Regions from separate parts of the Bacillus sp. 179-C3.3 HS genome, predicted to be linked through region 2. Evidence: riboswitches for the same ligand, from Rfam matches in the RefSeq annotation. Region 2 holds a riboswitch; each other region holds the start of a gene.

The links. A riboswitch is a leader RNA that binds a small molecule or an ion and turns the genes downstream of it on or off. The one in region 2 is predicted to bind S-adenosylmethionine.
Region 1: linked by a shared signal. The riboswitch ahead of AB1K80_RS00550 (sugar ABC transporter substrate-binding protein) and the one ahead of AB1K80_RS10815 (bifunctional homocysteine S-methyltransferase/methylenetetrahydrofolate reductase) in region 2 are both predicted to bind S-adenosylmethionine.
Region 3: linked by a shared signal. The riboswitch ahead of AB1K80_RS11855 (methionine ABC transporter ATP-binding protein) and the one ahead of AB1K80_RS10815 (bifunctional homocysteine S-methyltransferase/methylenetetrahydrofolate reductase) in region 2 are both predicted to bind S-adenosylmethionine.

The regions. Positions count from the first base shown of each region.
Region 1 is NZ_JBFEFT010000001.1:107,478-112,736, forward strand. Features, by position in the region: gene AB1K80_RS00535 (6-phospho-beta-glucosidase) at 1-677, shown strand, start outside; gene AB1K80_RS00540 (hypothetical protein) at 808-1,212, shown strand; gene AB1K80_RS00545 (branched-chain amino acid aminotransferase) at 1,258-2,349, opposite strand; SAM riboswitch class I at 2,789-2,898, shown strand; gene AB1K80_RS00550 (sugar ABC transporter substrate-binding protein) at 3,067-4,185, shown strand; gene AB1K80_RS00555 (sugar ABC transporter ATP-binding protein) at 4,255-5,259, shown strand, end outside.
Region 2 is NZ_JBFEFT010000015.1:33,376-38,634, reverse strand. Features, by position in the region: gene metH (methionine synthase) at 1-485, opposite strand, end outside; gene AB1K80_RS10815 (bifunctional homocysteine S-methyltransferase/methylenetetrahydrofolate reductase) at 469-2,310, opposite strand; SAM riboswitch class I at 2,389-2,508, opposite strand; gene AB1K80_RS10810 (YajQ family cyclic di-GMP-binding protein) at 2,590-3,081, opposite strand; gene AB1K80_RS10805 (S1 RNA-binding domain-containing protein) at 3,318-4,166, shown strand; gene AB1K80_RS10800 (BMP family lipoprotein) at 4,311-5,259, shown strand, end outside.
Region 3 is NZ_JBFEFT010000017.1:72,613-77,871, forward strand. Features, by position in the region: gene gcvH (glycine cleavage system protein GcvH) at 1-161, shown strand, start outside; gene AB1K80_RS11835 (YusG family protein) at 205-441, shown strand; gene AB1K80_RS11840 (toprim domain-containing protein) at 541-921, shown strand; gene AB1K80_RS11845 (thioredoxin family protein) at 934-1,236, shown strand; gene AB1K80_RS11850 (SCP2 sterol-binding domain-containing protein) at 1,359-1,700, shown strand; SAM riboswitch class I at 1,803-1,911, shown strand; gene AB1K80_RS11855 (methionine ABC transporter ATP-binding protein) at 2,069-3,094, shown strand; gene AB1K80_RS11860 (methionine ABC transporter permease) at 3,087-3,755, shown strand; gene metQ (methionine ABC transporter substrate-binding lipoprotein MetQ) at 3,770-4,594, shown strand; gene AB1K80_RS11870 (carboxymuconolactone decarboxylase family protein) at 4,699-5,067, shown strand.

The sequences.
Region 1 (5,259 bases), on a different contig from region 2:
ATCAAGTGCTAGATGAATTAGGAAACCCAAATAGCCAGTGGTCTATGCAAAACATTGAAGCGAAAAGCTGGGAGCCTTCATTTGTCAAAGGATTAGGCGTCATTCCTTGTCCATATCACCGCTACTATTATAAAACGAAAGATATGTTGGAAGAAGAACAAAAGGCGGCGCAAGAGAAAGGCACAAGAGCAGAGGTCGTCCAGCAAGTCGAACAAGAATTATTTGAACTCTATAAAGATCCAGATTTATCGATCAAACCACCACAGCTTGAAAAAAGAGGTGGGGCTTATTACAGTGATGCGGCATGTAATTTAATTAGCTCGATCTATAACGATAAACATGACATCCAACCAGTAAATACGATGAACAGAGGGGCAATTGCCAGCATTCCGGCTGATTCAGCAGTTGAAGTGAACTGTATCATCACAAAAGATGGACCGAAGCCGATTGCGATAGGAGACTTACCTGTTGCGGTAACGGGACTTGTTCAACAAATCAAATCATTCGAACGTGTAGCAGCGGAAGCAGCTGTAACAGGGGATTATCACACAGCGCTTGTCGCCATGACGATCAATCCACTCGTCCCATCTGATGAGGTGGCAAAGGAAATTCTAGATGAAATGCTAGAAGCGCATCGTGAGTATTTACCCCAATTTTTCAAACAAGTGAATGCATAAAATGGAATGGCCCCTTGATGGGGTCATTTTTTATGTTTTCACCATATGCATACTTGGAATAAAGGAGTATTATAGGAAGGATTCACCCGTAAAACAGTATGTACTGCTGAAAAGAAAGAGGTGCAGAAATATGATATTATTCGGCTTAATGATTTATGGTTTTTATTTTCACCCTATTTTTAGTTTTGGCACGTTGGTGCTGTTTCTGTATGGTATCATCGCTTCGTTTATTGGTCTTAGACGGAATCAATCATATAGATGGATCTATATATTTCGCTTGTTGGTTTGTTTTACAATCCCGGTGACCAACTTGTTGATGTATTTGACGACAATTGGAGGAGGACCAGGAATTACGAACCTCCAGATGAATCCACTTCCATTCATTTATATTGTGATCTTTATACTTGAAATCATCACTATCTTTTTACCGGAAGTCTTTTTGTTGATTGAAAAAAAGCGTCATATCAAATGGAAAGGGTGGATATATGCAGGGCTCATTGTGTGTGTATCGATCTTGTTTTGGTGGACGATTTGATGAAAAGGAAAAAGAACCCTTCACGATGAAGGGTTCTTTGTTATGTTATGCCTGCTTCACGACAGAATCGACTTCCACTGTCCAACCAAAGATGTCGGGCTGTGTCCCTTTTTGGATGCCAGTAATGGCTTCGTACAATTTCTTCGATATGTCACCCGTTTGCCCATCTTGAATGACGTATTGTTGGTCGTGATAAATTAACTCCCCAACAGGAGAAATGACGGCTGCCGTCCCTGTTCCAAACACTTCCTCCAGTTCACCTGTTTTGTGTGCCTCAATGAGTTCATCAATTGAGATTTTACGTTCTCTCACTGGAATGTCCCAATGCTTTAACAGTTCGATCACAGAGTTCCGTGTAATGCCTTCTAGAATACTTCCGTTCAATTTCGGCGTGACGACCTCACCATTGATTTTAAAGAAGATGTTCATACTGCCTACTTCTTCAATGTACTTTTTCTCAACCCCATCAAGCCAAAGAACTTGTGAAAATCCTTTTGCTTCAGCCACTTGCTGTGCTTTTAGGCTTGATGCATAGTTGCCAGCTGTTTTAGCATTACCTGTTCCGCCTTTTACGGCACGAACAAATTCATTTTCAACGGCGATTTTAACAGGGTGAATGCCTTCCTTATAGTAGGAGCCCACCGGAGACAAGATGATGATGAGTTTATACGTGTTTGACGGTGCAACCCCTAAATAAGGTTCAGTGGAAATGATAAACGGACGAATATAAAGAGAAGTTCCTTCTGCATCAGGTACCCAATCCTTATCAATGCGAATGAGTTCATTTAACCCCTCTAACACAGTTTCTGAATCAATTTGAGGGATACACAGGCGATCATTGGATCTGTTTAGGCGTTCCATGTTTTTTTCTGGACGGAATAATAGAATTTTTTGATCGTCAGAAACATACGCTTTTAAGCCTTCAAACACAGATTGACCATAGTGGTAAACCATAGAAGCTGGATCCATCGGAATCGCTTGATAGGGAATAACCCTTGGATCGTACCAGCCTTTATCAGTTGAATAATCCATCACAAACATGTGGTCTGTGAAGATTTTCCCGAATTCAAGCTGATCAGATTGAGGTTTTGGTTTTTTTGTTGAACTGAGTTCTACACGGATGGGTTGTTTTGGCATTGTAAATCTCCTTGCTATTGATTATTTGAAAATTCTAATAATACGAAATAATTATGATTCTATTCTATACCTTCACGAAATATTAGCAATAGGTTTTCTGGAATTCTCATGAGAAAATTCAGGTAAAGCGCTTTCCTTCTCTCTACTGTAAGTTACCTGTGCCACCACCTTCTTAAAAAAGAAATAAAATCCAGATTCGTTATTAACTGATTAATCAGATAATTAAAAAGCGGGCTGTGTTTCTGTCAGATTTTTTTTCAACTATACACCTTTTGACTACTACATGGCAATGGGCAACGTCGCATGAATCCTGTCAAGCTAGCATCTCCTACTTATCAGATTGAGTGAGTCATTTTAAAAATATTCAAAAAAGTGATTGACAACGATGTGACATCGCATTAAAGTAAAGGGAACATTTAACGCAAAATTTCATACGAATCTCTTATCAAGAGAGGCAGAGGGACTGGCCCTATGACGCCCAGCAACCGTTTCTACTTTAGAAATTGGTGCTAATTCCTGCAAAGCGATCAAAGCTTTGACAGATAAGAGAGGAAGACGATCCGATACATATCTTATGCAACGGTCATCCAGCCTCTCTTTAAAAAGAGAGGCTTTTTTGTCTCTATTTTGAATCAATCCATGGGTTGACGGGTGAGGTCTAACACTTTTACCTAGTTTTCCTATGGGGAAAATAAACAACTTTGAGGAGGAACAGCAATGAAGCGTAACAATTTGACATCATTTCTTGTGATATTGACGGTACTAACCATTGTATTAACTGGTTGTGGAGCGGGATCAAGCTCAGGATCAAAAGCGAAAACGAACGAAAATGTTTCCTTTGACAATGTACCAGAGCGATTTGCAAAAGGGCAGGGGGCAAAGATTAAAGTCATCCGCAAAATTGGTGGAGATGACCACACAGCGCAATTTTTAGCTGGTGCAAAAGCAGAAGGTGAGGCACTAGGCTTTACGGTTGATGTGTATACAGCCAATGGAGATACAGCGAAGTTCCATGATGCGATTTCCCAGGCACTAGAAGAAGACTATGATGGCATCATTATTTCCCATGGAGATGATGAGGCGACAGTCGCTGATGTGAAGAAGATTACAGCGAAGGGAATTCCAGTTGTGGCATTTGATTCAAACCCTAAGCTGAAGGATATCAAAGGCGTCACAGTCACCTCTCAAGATGATGAACAATTAGCCAAGAAGTCATTGGACACACTCGTCGCTGATTTTAATGGGAAAGCGAACATTGCCTATCTGTGGGTAGATGGATTTCCGCCAATGGTCAGACGAAACAAGGTATACCAAGAAACCCTTGAGAAGCATCCAGGGATAAAAGAGATTGACCGTTTTGGTATTGCATCTTCTGATACATCCGTGCAAACGCAAAATGCTGTCGCGGCAATGCTCAATAAATATCCGAAGGGCAAGCTTGATGCAATCTTCGCGACATGGGATGCATTTGCGATCGGTGCGGCAAGAGCTTTAAAAGAAGCAGGAAGAACAGAAGTCAAGATCTATGGAATTGATGTCTCAAATGCGGATCTTCAGGAAATGACGACGAAAGACAGCCCTTGGAAGTATACAGCAGCAGTAGATCCAAAGCTAATTGGGGAGGTTGACGTTCGAATCCTTGCGAAAAAAATAGCTGGAGAGGAAACACCTTCTTCCTATGACCTTGAGGCCTCACTTATCTCACAAAAGCAGCTCCAACAGGCAGGGAAAGCCATCAATATGGTGAACCTTGCGGAAGAAGTGAAGGGATTTGGTTCATCTTCTGCCTTTGAAGAGGACTGGATGAAAACCTTAAAGAACCATTATGCAAAATAATCAACATGCACTCTCTTTCATTAGAGAGTGTTTCATTTTTCAGATGACGATCATTGGAGGAGAACACCTATGACATCGCCACTTGTTCACATGAAACAGATTTCGATTGAATTTCCAGGGGTCAAGGCATTAGATCAAGTTGATTTTACGTTGAAAAAAGGGACGGTACATGCGCTGATCGGAGCAAATGGCGCTGGGAAGTCGACTTTAATGAAAGTATTATCAGGGGCCTATTCACATGCACAAGGGACCATTCATATCAATGGGCAATTGGCATCTATTCACACACCAAAGGATGCGGCCACATACGGTGTGCAGACTGTCCATCAAGAAGTCGACACAGCTCTTGTGCCCTATTTAAGTGTTGGTGAGAATATGATGATGCATGAAATTGAGCGGCAGCCGTTTGTTCGCTGGAAGGAGCTTCATCGTCAGGCGGCTCAAACGCTGAAGGAGATGGAGATCAACCTCTCCACAAAGCGGCTTGTCAGTGAATTAACGCTTGCAGAAAAGCAGATGGTGCTCATTGCGAAGGCAGTCTCCGCTCAATGTAGCATTTTAATATTAGATGAACCAACTGCACCGCTCAGCCATGCAGAAACTAGTCAATTATTCTCTCTGATTGAACAGCTGAAACAAAATGGAACGGGCATCGTCTTTATTTCCCACCGCATGCCAGAAATTTTCTCCATCTGTGATGAATTGACCGTCATGCGAAACGGATCGAGCGTGGCGACACATCTTGTCAAAGAAACGGACCCGAAACAGGTTATTGAAGAGATGTTAGGAGCCCCGTTAGATGAGCAATTCCCAACCCGTACGTTTTCGAATGATTTCCCTGTTGTGCTGGACGTGAAAGATTTAACAGATCCTGATAAACTGGATCACATTCATTTTCATGTGAAGAAGGGAGAAATTCTAGGCATCGCAGGCCTTGTTGGAGCAGGGAAAACAGAATTATGCAAAGCTCTTTTTGGCGCTTCTGAAAAAAGCACGGGCACTGTGCAGATTCACGGGAAAACAGTGAGAATCAACTCACCTCATCAAGCAGTAAGAGCAGGACTAGCCTTAGTG
Region 2 (5,259 bases):
CTCGTTTCTAAAAGGAGGACGTCACACTTGCCATCAATGAGGGCGCGTGCCTGCTCCTCGTAATTTTTGACGAGCTCTTCAAATGTTGTACCACCTGTCACAGATAACGTTTTTGTGGTGGGTCCCATTGCCCCTACCACGTAACGAGGCCATTCTGGTGTGGAGAAACGGTCTGCTTCATTTTTGGCTAGTTGTGCTGCTTTTTTATTGAGTTCATAGGCAAGATGGCCAAGATCATAGTCATCAAGGACGAGTTTCGTCGCACCAAACGTATTCGTTTCTATTAAATCTGCACCTGCGGCAAGATATTCGTGATGAATGGTGGAGATGACGTGAGGGGCTGTGATATTCAAATATTCATTACAGCCCTCATACGCTTCGCCACCAAAATCGTCTGCTGATAACTTTGCGTTTTGAATCATTGTGCCCATCGCCCCATCAAGGACAAGGATGCGTTTCTCTAGCTGTTCAGTGATAGTTGACATGTGCGTTTGGCTCCTTTTCTTTCTCGTGGATGTAGGTTGTCAGTTCTGCTGTTAAATCTGATCGAAGGAAAGGGGTAATTAAATAAATGCCGTTAAACAGTTCGCAGGCTGTATCTAGTAGTGAGCGAGCGATGGCTAAGCCTTCAATACGTTGTTTTTCCTTATCTTCGCCTGCTTTTGCCATGATCTCACGGATTGAATCAGATAGTTTAATACCGGGAATTTCATGGTGAATAAATTCGGCATTCCGGCTACTTGTTAAAGGCATGATGCCAATGTAAATCGGTTTATCCAAATGGCGGCTTTCCTCATGAATTTTCACAAGCTGTTCTTCTGAATAGACAGGCTGTGAGATGAAATAATCAGCACCGTATTCTATTTTTTTCTCAAGGCGCTTTACCGCTTTATCAATATGACGCACATTTGGATTAAACGCGCCTGCCACTGAAAAATTGGTCTTTTTCCCGAGCGGTTTCCCTGAGAAAGAAAGGCCTTCATTGAATTGTTTGATCAGACGGATCAAATCAAAAGAGGTTAAATCATAAACAGACGTTGCACCTGGGAAGTCGCCAATTTTCGACGGGTCGCCTGTAATGGCTAAAATATCGGTTAAGCCAAGAGTATCCAGACCCATCAAATGAGATTGAAGCCCAATTAAGTTCCGGTCACGACATGTGATATGAACAAGTGAACGCATATCGAGCTGCTGCTTCAATAAAGCGCCGCAGGCGACATTGCTAATACGCGGTGTGGCCAAAGAATTATCAGCGAGCGTTAGCGCATCGATGCCTGCACTCTTTAATTCATTCGCAGCGACTAGAAACTTGTCAAAGTTCAGCTTCTTCGGCGGATCTAGCTCAACAATAATCGTGCGTTTTTTGGTCGCTAGCTCATCAAGTCCTGGTTCTGTGCGCTGATCTCGAACTGAAATGATTTCTTCTTTTAACACTTTGACTTCTTTTTCAGTGATCGGTGCTAAGTCTTGAACAGCTTCAGCCATAGCGCGAATGTGCTGAGGCGTTGTTCCACAGCAACCGCCGATCATGCGTGCTCCTTGATTTCTAAAGGCTAACGCACTTTTTTTGAAATAATCATTATCTGTATCATAGACGAGTCTGCCTTCTTCAAGAGAAGGGAGGCTGCTGTTAGGGTAGACAGATAAATGGGAATTTTCTAAAAGTGGAACGCCTTCGAGTGCCTGAATCATATGATAAGGGCCAAGTCTACAATTAATCCCGACAACATCAGCGCCAAGTGACGACATTTGCAATAAACCGTCTTTGAGCGGTGTTCCATCTTGCAGGACCCCTTGTTCATGCATCGAGACGTTCATGACAATGGGAAGATCCGTTTCTTTGCGTGCAATTTGGAGAACGGCTTTTGCTTCTTCAAGATCATAATAGGTTTCGAGCAATAATCCGTCAGGCTGTTCATTTAATAGCAGGTACAACTGTTCTCGAAAGCTTCGTTTGATTTCGTCGATCGAGTAGGCATTTTTGTTAAATGTTCGAATTCCACCAATTGTCCCAAGGACATATGCAGAACCTGCGGCTGCTTTGGCAATTTGTACAGCTTTTGTATTGATCCGTTTCGTTTCCTCTTCTAAGCCGTAGCGTGATAGTTTAATATAATTCGCCCCATACGTATTGGTTTGAATGATGTCAGCTCCTGCCTGGACATACGCTTCGTGTACTCTCTTGACTTCGTCTTCCTTCGATAAATTTAATTCCTCAAAGCAGCGGTCAATGCCATATGAGTATAAGAGTGTTCCCATTGCACCATCTGCAATCAATACGCGGTTCTCTAAATCTTGTAATAAGCCCATTGTATTCCTCCTTATTTCTATGTAACAAAAAAAGCCTTCTGATAAGAAGAAGACTTTTTGGGTGTATCGTAATTCTTCTCCTTATCTTCCAAGCAGTTGCTTGCTGGATTTAGCACCTTGGTCATAGAAAACAAGTTTCTACTTACACCGGTTGCTGAGGCTTCACAGGGCCAGTCCCTCTGCCTCTCTTGATAAGAAAGCGATATGAAAATGTCAATGATTTGAACTTTTATCAACTGTATCGAAAAAATTGGAAATAATCAATGGAAAATTTGAAATTTATCGAAAATTTATAAATTGGACATCAATCGGCAAGTCAGCTTTTCGTATAAGGGAGATGATCGCTTGTAAATCGTCTTTATTTTTCCCTGTGACCCGCACTTGATCATCCTGAAATTGAGATTTCACTTTGATCCCAGATTGTTTAATGAGGTTATTGATCTTTTTGGCATTTTCTTTATCAATGCCACTAATCAGTTTGGCGCGCTGACGCACTGTTCCGCCGAGGGCATGCTCGCTTTTACCATAGTCAATGTTCTTCGTCGGCACGTTTCGCTTGATGAGCTTTGATACAAGGACATCTTTTAACTGCTCAAGCTTAAAATCATCGTCAGAAATAAGCACAAGCTCTTCTTTTTCTAGTGAAATATCACTTTTACTCCCTTTAAAATCATAACGATTTTTGATTTCTTTTAACGCTGTTTGAATGGCGTTTTGCACTTCAGGTAATTCGACCTTCGATACAATATCAAATGAACTTTCTTTTGCCATGCTACATGACCTCCAACTATAGATATTGCGTTTATCTTACCATGCCATGCACTGAAGAAGAAACCTTAGCCATGATCAAATCAAGACTTCAAGCTCTTGCTGTATAAATCAACTGTCGTTTGTCTAATTTATCTAACAGAACTAGTGATGTTCATGTACAGAGAAGTATAGTAGAATAAAGTGAAATCAAAAGATGAACGAACGCTCTTGTGAGGGCAGATAGGAAGGAAGAGAACATGAGACCAGGTGTGCAATTGACCTTGCAAATAGATAAAGAAATGGAATACGGCTACTTTTTGACAGATGGTGAAGATTCTGTCCTCTTGCATCGCAGTGAAATGACAGAGGATATTGATGACCGAGATGAAGTGGACGTGTACTTATATGTAGATCATGAGGAAAGATTAGCGGCGACGATGAAAATGCCACTCATAAATGCACATACATATGGATGGGTAGAAGTCGTGGATGTTGTTGAGGATATGGGCGTTTTTGTAAATGTTGGGTTATCAAAGGATGCACTCGTTGCAACAGAACACCTTCCCCCTTTTGAGGAAGCTTGGCCGGCAAAAGGCGACAAACTGTATTGTATGCTGAAAGTCACAAGCTACGGCAGAATGTTTGCAAAACCTGCGACAGAAGACGTGATCAGTGAATTATTTACTGAAGCGCCAGAAACCTTGATGAACAAAGAAATCACAGGGACGATTTACCGTTTAATCGCGACTGGCTCCTTTATGCTGACAGATACAGGGGTGAGAGGATTTATTCATCATACAGAACGAAGGGAAGAACCAAGATTGGGATCGACCGTGACAGGTCGTGTGATCGCGGTGAAAGAAGATGGGACTGTCAACGTATCCCTCCTTCCGAGAAAGCAAGATGCATTGTCTGTAGATGCGGAAGACATTTTAACTTATTTGAGAAACCGAAATGGTGCAATGCCTTACTGGGATAAAAGTAATCCAGATGATATCCGCGAAAGATTTCAAATGAGTAAGGCAGCGTTTAAGCGAGCCTTAGGTCATCTCATGAAACATAATCAAGTCTACCAAAAAGATGGTTGGACGTATGAGAAGAAGTGAGCAAATGCTCACTTCTTTTATTTTATTTTAAAAAAATGGGTTTTTTAAGTGAAAAAAGTAACAAAAATATCTTCTAATTGGTGAAATAACTACCTCCTAATCCGATAAAAAGAAAGTAAGGATGAAAAAGGAGAGTGTGTTTGGATGAAAGTAAAAATCTCATTTCTTCTGATGGCAGCCATGCTCATGGTGTTAGCCTCATGTAGCAATGAAAAAGAAGAAAAAGCTACATCAGATGTGAAGCGTATCGGCATCATGCTTACTGAAGATGGCCTTGGTGATCAATCGTTTAACGATTCGTCATTTAAAGGGTTAGAAAAAGCACGTGAAGGACTCGGTATTGAATTTGATTATCGAGAAATTGCTGAAACAGATACATATGAAAAAGGGCTGACGGAGCTTGTGAAAGATGGCAATGATCTCGTCATCGCCGTAGGCTTTAGTATGCAAGAAGACTTAGAAAAGGTAGCGAAAAAGTACCCGAAAAAACAATTCTTGCTCATAGATGCCGCATCTGAGTTAGAAAATATCACCTCTGTTACGTTTAAAGAGGAACAAGGAAGTTATTTAGCAGGAGCGCTTGCTGCCATGACATCGAAAAGTGACGTCATTGGTTTTGTGGGTGGTGTAGATGCAGAGGTCATTCACCGTTTTGAAAAAGGATATGAAGAAGGCGCAAAATCAGTGAATCCGAAAATCAAGATTTTAACGACCTATGCAAACACATTTAGCGATGCAGGAAAAGGCGGTAAAATAGCCAAAGAGATGATTGATAAGAAAGCAGACGTTCTATATGCAGCAGCCGGATATACGGGTGTTGGTGTATTAAAACAAGCACAAGCTGAGAAGAAATATGCAATTGGTGTGGATAGTGATCAGTATTATACCGCTGAAAAAGCTGTCATTTCTTCTATGGTTAAAAAAGTAGATGAAGTCGTTTATCAATTCAGTGAACAACTGGTCAAAAGCAACAAAATCAAAAGTGGTCATGTCGTCTATGATTTAAGCAACAATGGATTGGATATGGCTCGAATCAGAGTCCTCAAGAATGCAGAGCCTTTGACTGAGAAATTAAATAAAATGAAGCAAACGC
Region 3 (5,259 bases), on a different contig from region 2:
CAATCGTTGAAGTAAACGATGAGCTAGATGATAGCCCAGAATTCGTAAACGAATCCCCATATGAGAAAGCATGGATGATCGTTGTAGAACCAGCAGATACGTCTGAAATCGACAACTTAATGTCAGCTGAACAATATGACGAAATGACACAAGAAGACTAATTCATTTAAAATTGGACACTCTACCTTTATGGGGGGTGTCCAATTGTCTTTTCAAAAAGAACAGGTGGATATAACAGAACATGTCACTGGTCGATTCAAAGAAGATGGAATGGCACTTTATTTTCAAAATGAAGAGATTGGCAAGATGCTAAGCGAAAACCAATATGAGTTAAAATCTGGCTATTCCTACGATCAGCAACGTTTTTATCGTCTAACGGATACACTGACGCAAGGAACAGAACAATATGTAGATTGTGATGATGAAAATGGCTGGTGTTAATAGTGAATGAAGGCTGCAGTGACTAGATGCTGCAGTCTTTTTGATGACCAAGAATCTGAGCTTTACAACCCGAATGAAAGACTGTACGCTAAGGGAGAAATGAATCAATGTCAAAAGGGCCAGGTGATCGTGATGAAACAGATCGATGTAGAAAAGGTCATCATTGTAGAAGGTAAAACCGATAAACAGAAGCTGAAAGAAGTCATAAATGAACCTATCACCATCATTTGCACAAATGGCACAATCAGTACATCGAAGCTTGATCAGCTCGTAGACGATTTATTTGGAAAAGACGTTTATATCCTAGCAGACAGTGACGATGCTGGAGATAAACTGCGGAAGCAATTTCGTCGGGAAATTCCTGAAGCGCTGCATCTCTATGTAGACAAAATGTACCGAGAAGTAGCCGCATCACCGTCAGCCCATATTGCATCTATCCTTTTAGCTGCAAACATTGATGTTCATTCTAAATTTTTATAAGGGTGGACGTATATGAAAGAGATCGAGGAGCACGAATGGAAAGAAATAGAAGACGATTTATTTCTTTTATACTTATATACACCGTTTTGCGGCACATGTCAGGTAGCCAAAAAAATGCTGACAGTGGTGGACGCCATGCAACCAGACGTTCCGTTTTATGAGAACAATTTGAACTACTCCCCTGGTTTTGCGAAATTGTTTGAAATCGAGAGCGTTCCTTGCTTTCTATTGTTCAAAAAGGGCGAAATTGTTCAAAAAGGTTATGCCTTTCACTCTGTTCCATATCTTCATGAAATGATCGAAACCGCTAAATAAAGTGTTTTTTTGTCATATTTCAAGCACTGCCTCCCCGAGAATTTGTCGAGTGTTTTATAAAGGACAAGCGACGGTTTGTAGAGAAATGTTATGTATAACCAAATGACAGGGAGGTTATACATGTGGAAAATGTGAAAGCCCATGGAAACACAAAGCAGCGATTATTATTAAAGCCGCTACTCTCCTCATCATCCTTGAAGATTACATTTGAGGCGGAAAGAGACTCATGTACATTAATTGTGGATGAACGTGGTGAAGTGAAGAAACTACCTGCAATTGAGTTATCAGACCTCACATTTTATGGTGAGAAAAAAGACATTCTCCAATTATTAGATGGAGATCTATCGTTACAGCAGTTGATTAGTCGTGGCCAGGTCAAGGTAAAAGGCTCGTTTCGGGCACTCCTCAGATTGGAGGCTGTGCTTTGGCTAACAAACGGTTTTTTTAGAAATGTGATAACGTAGTCGTTTACTTGGAAATTAGCGATTTACAGCGTTGACATATCTCAGTTAGCATGATATCCTACGTTAGTAAAAACATAGACATCACATAAAACAACATATTTTCTCTTATTAAGAGAGGTGGAGGGACGTGCCCTATGAAACCCGGCAACCGTCAGCATAGCTGAAATTGGTGCCAATTCACTCAAAGCCGCAACGCTTTGGAAAATGAGAGAAAGGCGTATTTGAAATAAAAGGCCTTTCTGCTTGCGTTGCAGTTAGGTCTTTTTTACTAACCTTATTACGGGGTTAGCGCCATGTTTGATAGGAGAAAATATGCTGCGTGCATGTGAGACAACTATAGATTCAGCAAGAAAGCAGGTGATCAGACTGTGATCAATTTACAGAATGTATCAAAAACATACCAATCGAAGAACGGAAATGTAGACGCAGTGAAGAACGTCAACCTTGAGATTGGTAAAGGTGAAATATTCGGAATTATCGGGTATAGCGGTGCAGGAAAAAGTTCTCTCATTCGCCTCTTAAACGGTCTGGAGCTGCCAACAGAAGGAATTGTTGAAGTAGCCGGTAACCGAATTAATGAAATATCCAATGCGAAGCTTCGCAAAGCAAGACAGGAAATTAGCATGATCTTCCAGCACTTTAATCTCCTTTGGTCGAGAACGGTGCGACAAAATATTATGTTTCCACTTGAAATTGCTGGTGTGCCGACTTCCAAGCGAAGAGCTCGTGCCAACGAACTAATTAAATTGGTCGGATTAGAAGGGAAAGAGAATGCTTATCCATCGCAGCTAAGTGGTGGACAAAAGCAGCGTGTGGGTATCGCGAGAGCATTAGCCAATGATCCAAAGGTTCTCCTTTGTGACGAAGCCACGTCAGCACTCGATCCGCAAACAACAGATTCGATTTTAGAGCTTTTAGCAGATATTAATAAACGATTAGGATTAACGATTGTACTCATCACCCACGAAATGCACGTGATTCGCAAAATTTGTCATCGTGTGGCGGTCATGGAGAATGGTCGCATTGTCGAAGAAGGCGAAGTATTACGCGTCTTCAGACAGCCGAAGGAAGAAATGACGAAGCGATTTGTGCAACAGCTTGCTGAACCAGAGGAAGCACAAGAAACGATCGAGCATATCTTAGAGCGTGTAAAAGAAGGAAAGGTTGTCCGCTTGTCCTTTATCGGCGATTCTGCCGAGCAACCGTTGATTAGTGAAATCATTCGTTCTTATGAAGTGGATGTCAACATCCTTCAAGGGAAAATATCCCAAACGCAGGAAGGCGCATTTGGAACACTCTTTATCCACATTAATGGAAAAGAGACAGAGGTTGAAAAAGCCATCGCCTATATCCAAAGTAAACAGGTTGAAATTGAGGTGATGACACATGTTTGAGAAATGGTTTCCGAATGTTGACCTAGATGTCATCTGGAGTACGACAAACGAAACGTTGTATATGACACTCATTTCATTGGCATTTGCTTTTGTCATCGGAATTATTCTCGGACTCCTGCTATTCCTCACAGGAAAAGGCGGCTTATGGGAAAGTAAAGTCATTAATGGTGTTATCGGGGCAGTCGTCAACATTTTCAGATCGATTCCTTTTATTATTTTAATCATTCTTTTATTAGGGTTTACAAAACTCATCATGGATACGATATTAGGTCCAAAGGCAGCACTGCCTGCTTTGATCATCGGATCTGCTCCATTCTATGCACGACTAGTGGAAATCGCACTACGTGAGGTAGACAAAGGAGTCATTGAGGCGGCCCGTTCAATGGGGGCTAAAACATCTACAATTATTTTCAAAGTGTTGCTTCCAGAATCTTTGCCAGCCTTGATTTCTGGCATTACCGTTACAGCAATTGCTCTCATTGGCTCAACTGCAATCGCAGGGGCAATCGGAGCAGGCGGACTTGGGAACCTTGCCTATGTGGAAGGATACCAATCTGGAAATACAGATGTCACCATCGTGGCCACAGTGTTTATTCTAATCATCGTTTTCATTATTCAATTAATCGGTGATTTCATTACAAATAGAATAGATAAACGTTAAGGGAGGAATTATTCATGAAGAAACTGATTTTAAGCGCACTATTTCTAGCATTTGCAGGTATTTTAGCAGCATGTGGTTCATCTGATAACGCATCAAGTGATAGCAAAACGATCACTGTTGCCGCTTCAAAGACACCACATGCGGAGATTCTTGAAGAAGCAAAACCACTACTGAAAGAAAAAGGCTATGAATTAGATGTAAAAGTACTAAGCGATTATAAAATGTACAACAAAGCTTTATCTGAAAAAGAAGTGGATGCAAACTTCTTCCAACATATCCCTTATTTAGATGAAGAAAACAGTTCAAACAAAGATTATGACCTAGTGAGCGCTGGTGCTGTTCACCTTGAGCCTTTCGGTATCTACTCTAAGAAACATCAATCACTGAAGGACGTTCCAAATGGTGGTACGATCATCATGACAAACAACGTAGCGGAGCAAGGTCGTATGCTTGCCCTATTACAAAGTGCTGGTGTCATCAAGCTTGATCCAAAAGTTGATACAATTAACGCAACAGTAAAAGACATTAAAGAAAACCCGAAAAAATTAGAGTTCAAAAAAATCGCGCCTGAATTAACAGCGAAAGCGTATGAAAACAAAGAAGGCGATGCAGTATTCATTAACGTGAACTATGCAATTCAAAATAAATTGAATCCGAAAACAGATTCGATTGAACTTGAGCAAACGAAAAACAACCCATATGCAAACATCGTAGCCGTTCGTAAAGGTGACGAAAAATCAGATAAGATCAAGACATTAATGGAAGTGCTACATTCTGATAAAATCAAAGAATATATCGACAAAAAATATGAAGGTGCAGTTTTACCTGTATCTGAATAATCCATCTCAACACCTCACTTACATGTAAGTGAGGTTTTTTGTGTATTTTTTCAAATCTCGCTCATAATAAAAACGTACAAATGACCTGAAGGGATTGAATCTAAATGAACGAACAGCATATGAGCGGCTCCATGCAGCAATACCTCACTGAATATAAAACGGCTATGGGTGAGTTCCAGAAGAAAATGCCGGTGTTTGGGAAGAAATTCAATGAATTTACCGAGCAATGCTTTCAAAGTGATTCTTTAACACAAAAAGAGAAACAAATGATTGCACTTGGTATTAGCATTCACGCACAAGATGAATATTGTATGATTTATCATTCAAAGGGAGCGCTTGACCAAGGAGCCACAGAAGAGAATTTACTTGAGGTCGTTAGTGTTGCAGCAGCCTTTGGTGGTGGAGCAGCCCTTAGTCAAGGCATTACGGTCGTTCAGCAATGTATTGATGAATTTGGCGGACAGACGCATTAACAAAAGAAAAACATGGTATTTTTCCATATAAGTGATATCAGTACTTCTCATCCCATTGTATGTGGAAATACGGCGGCATAGATCGTCATATCCCTTTTGAGTGATGGAGGATGACTTTGATACAATAAACGTACACTCAAAGAAGGGAATGGTTTATTATCTGTTCGGACCAGAGTACACTGGGATTGGATT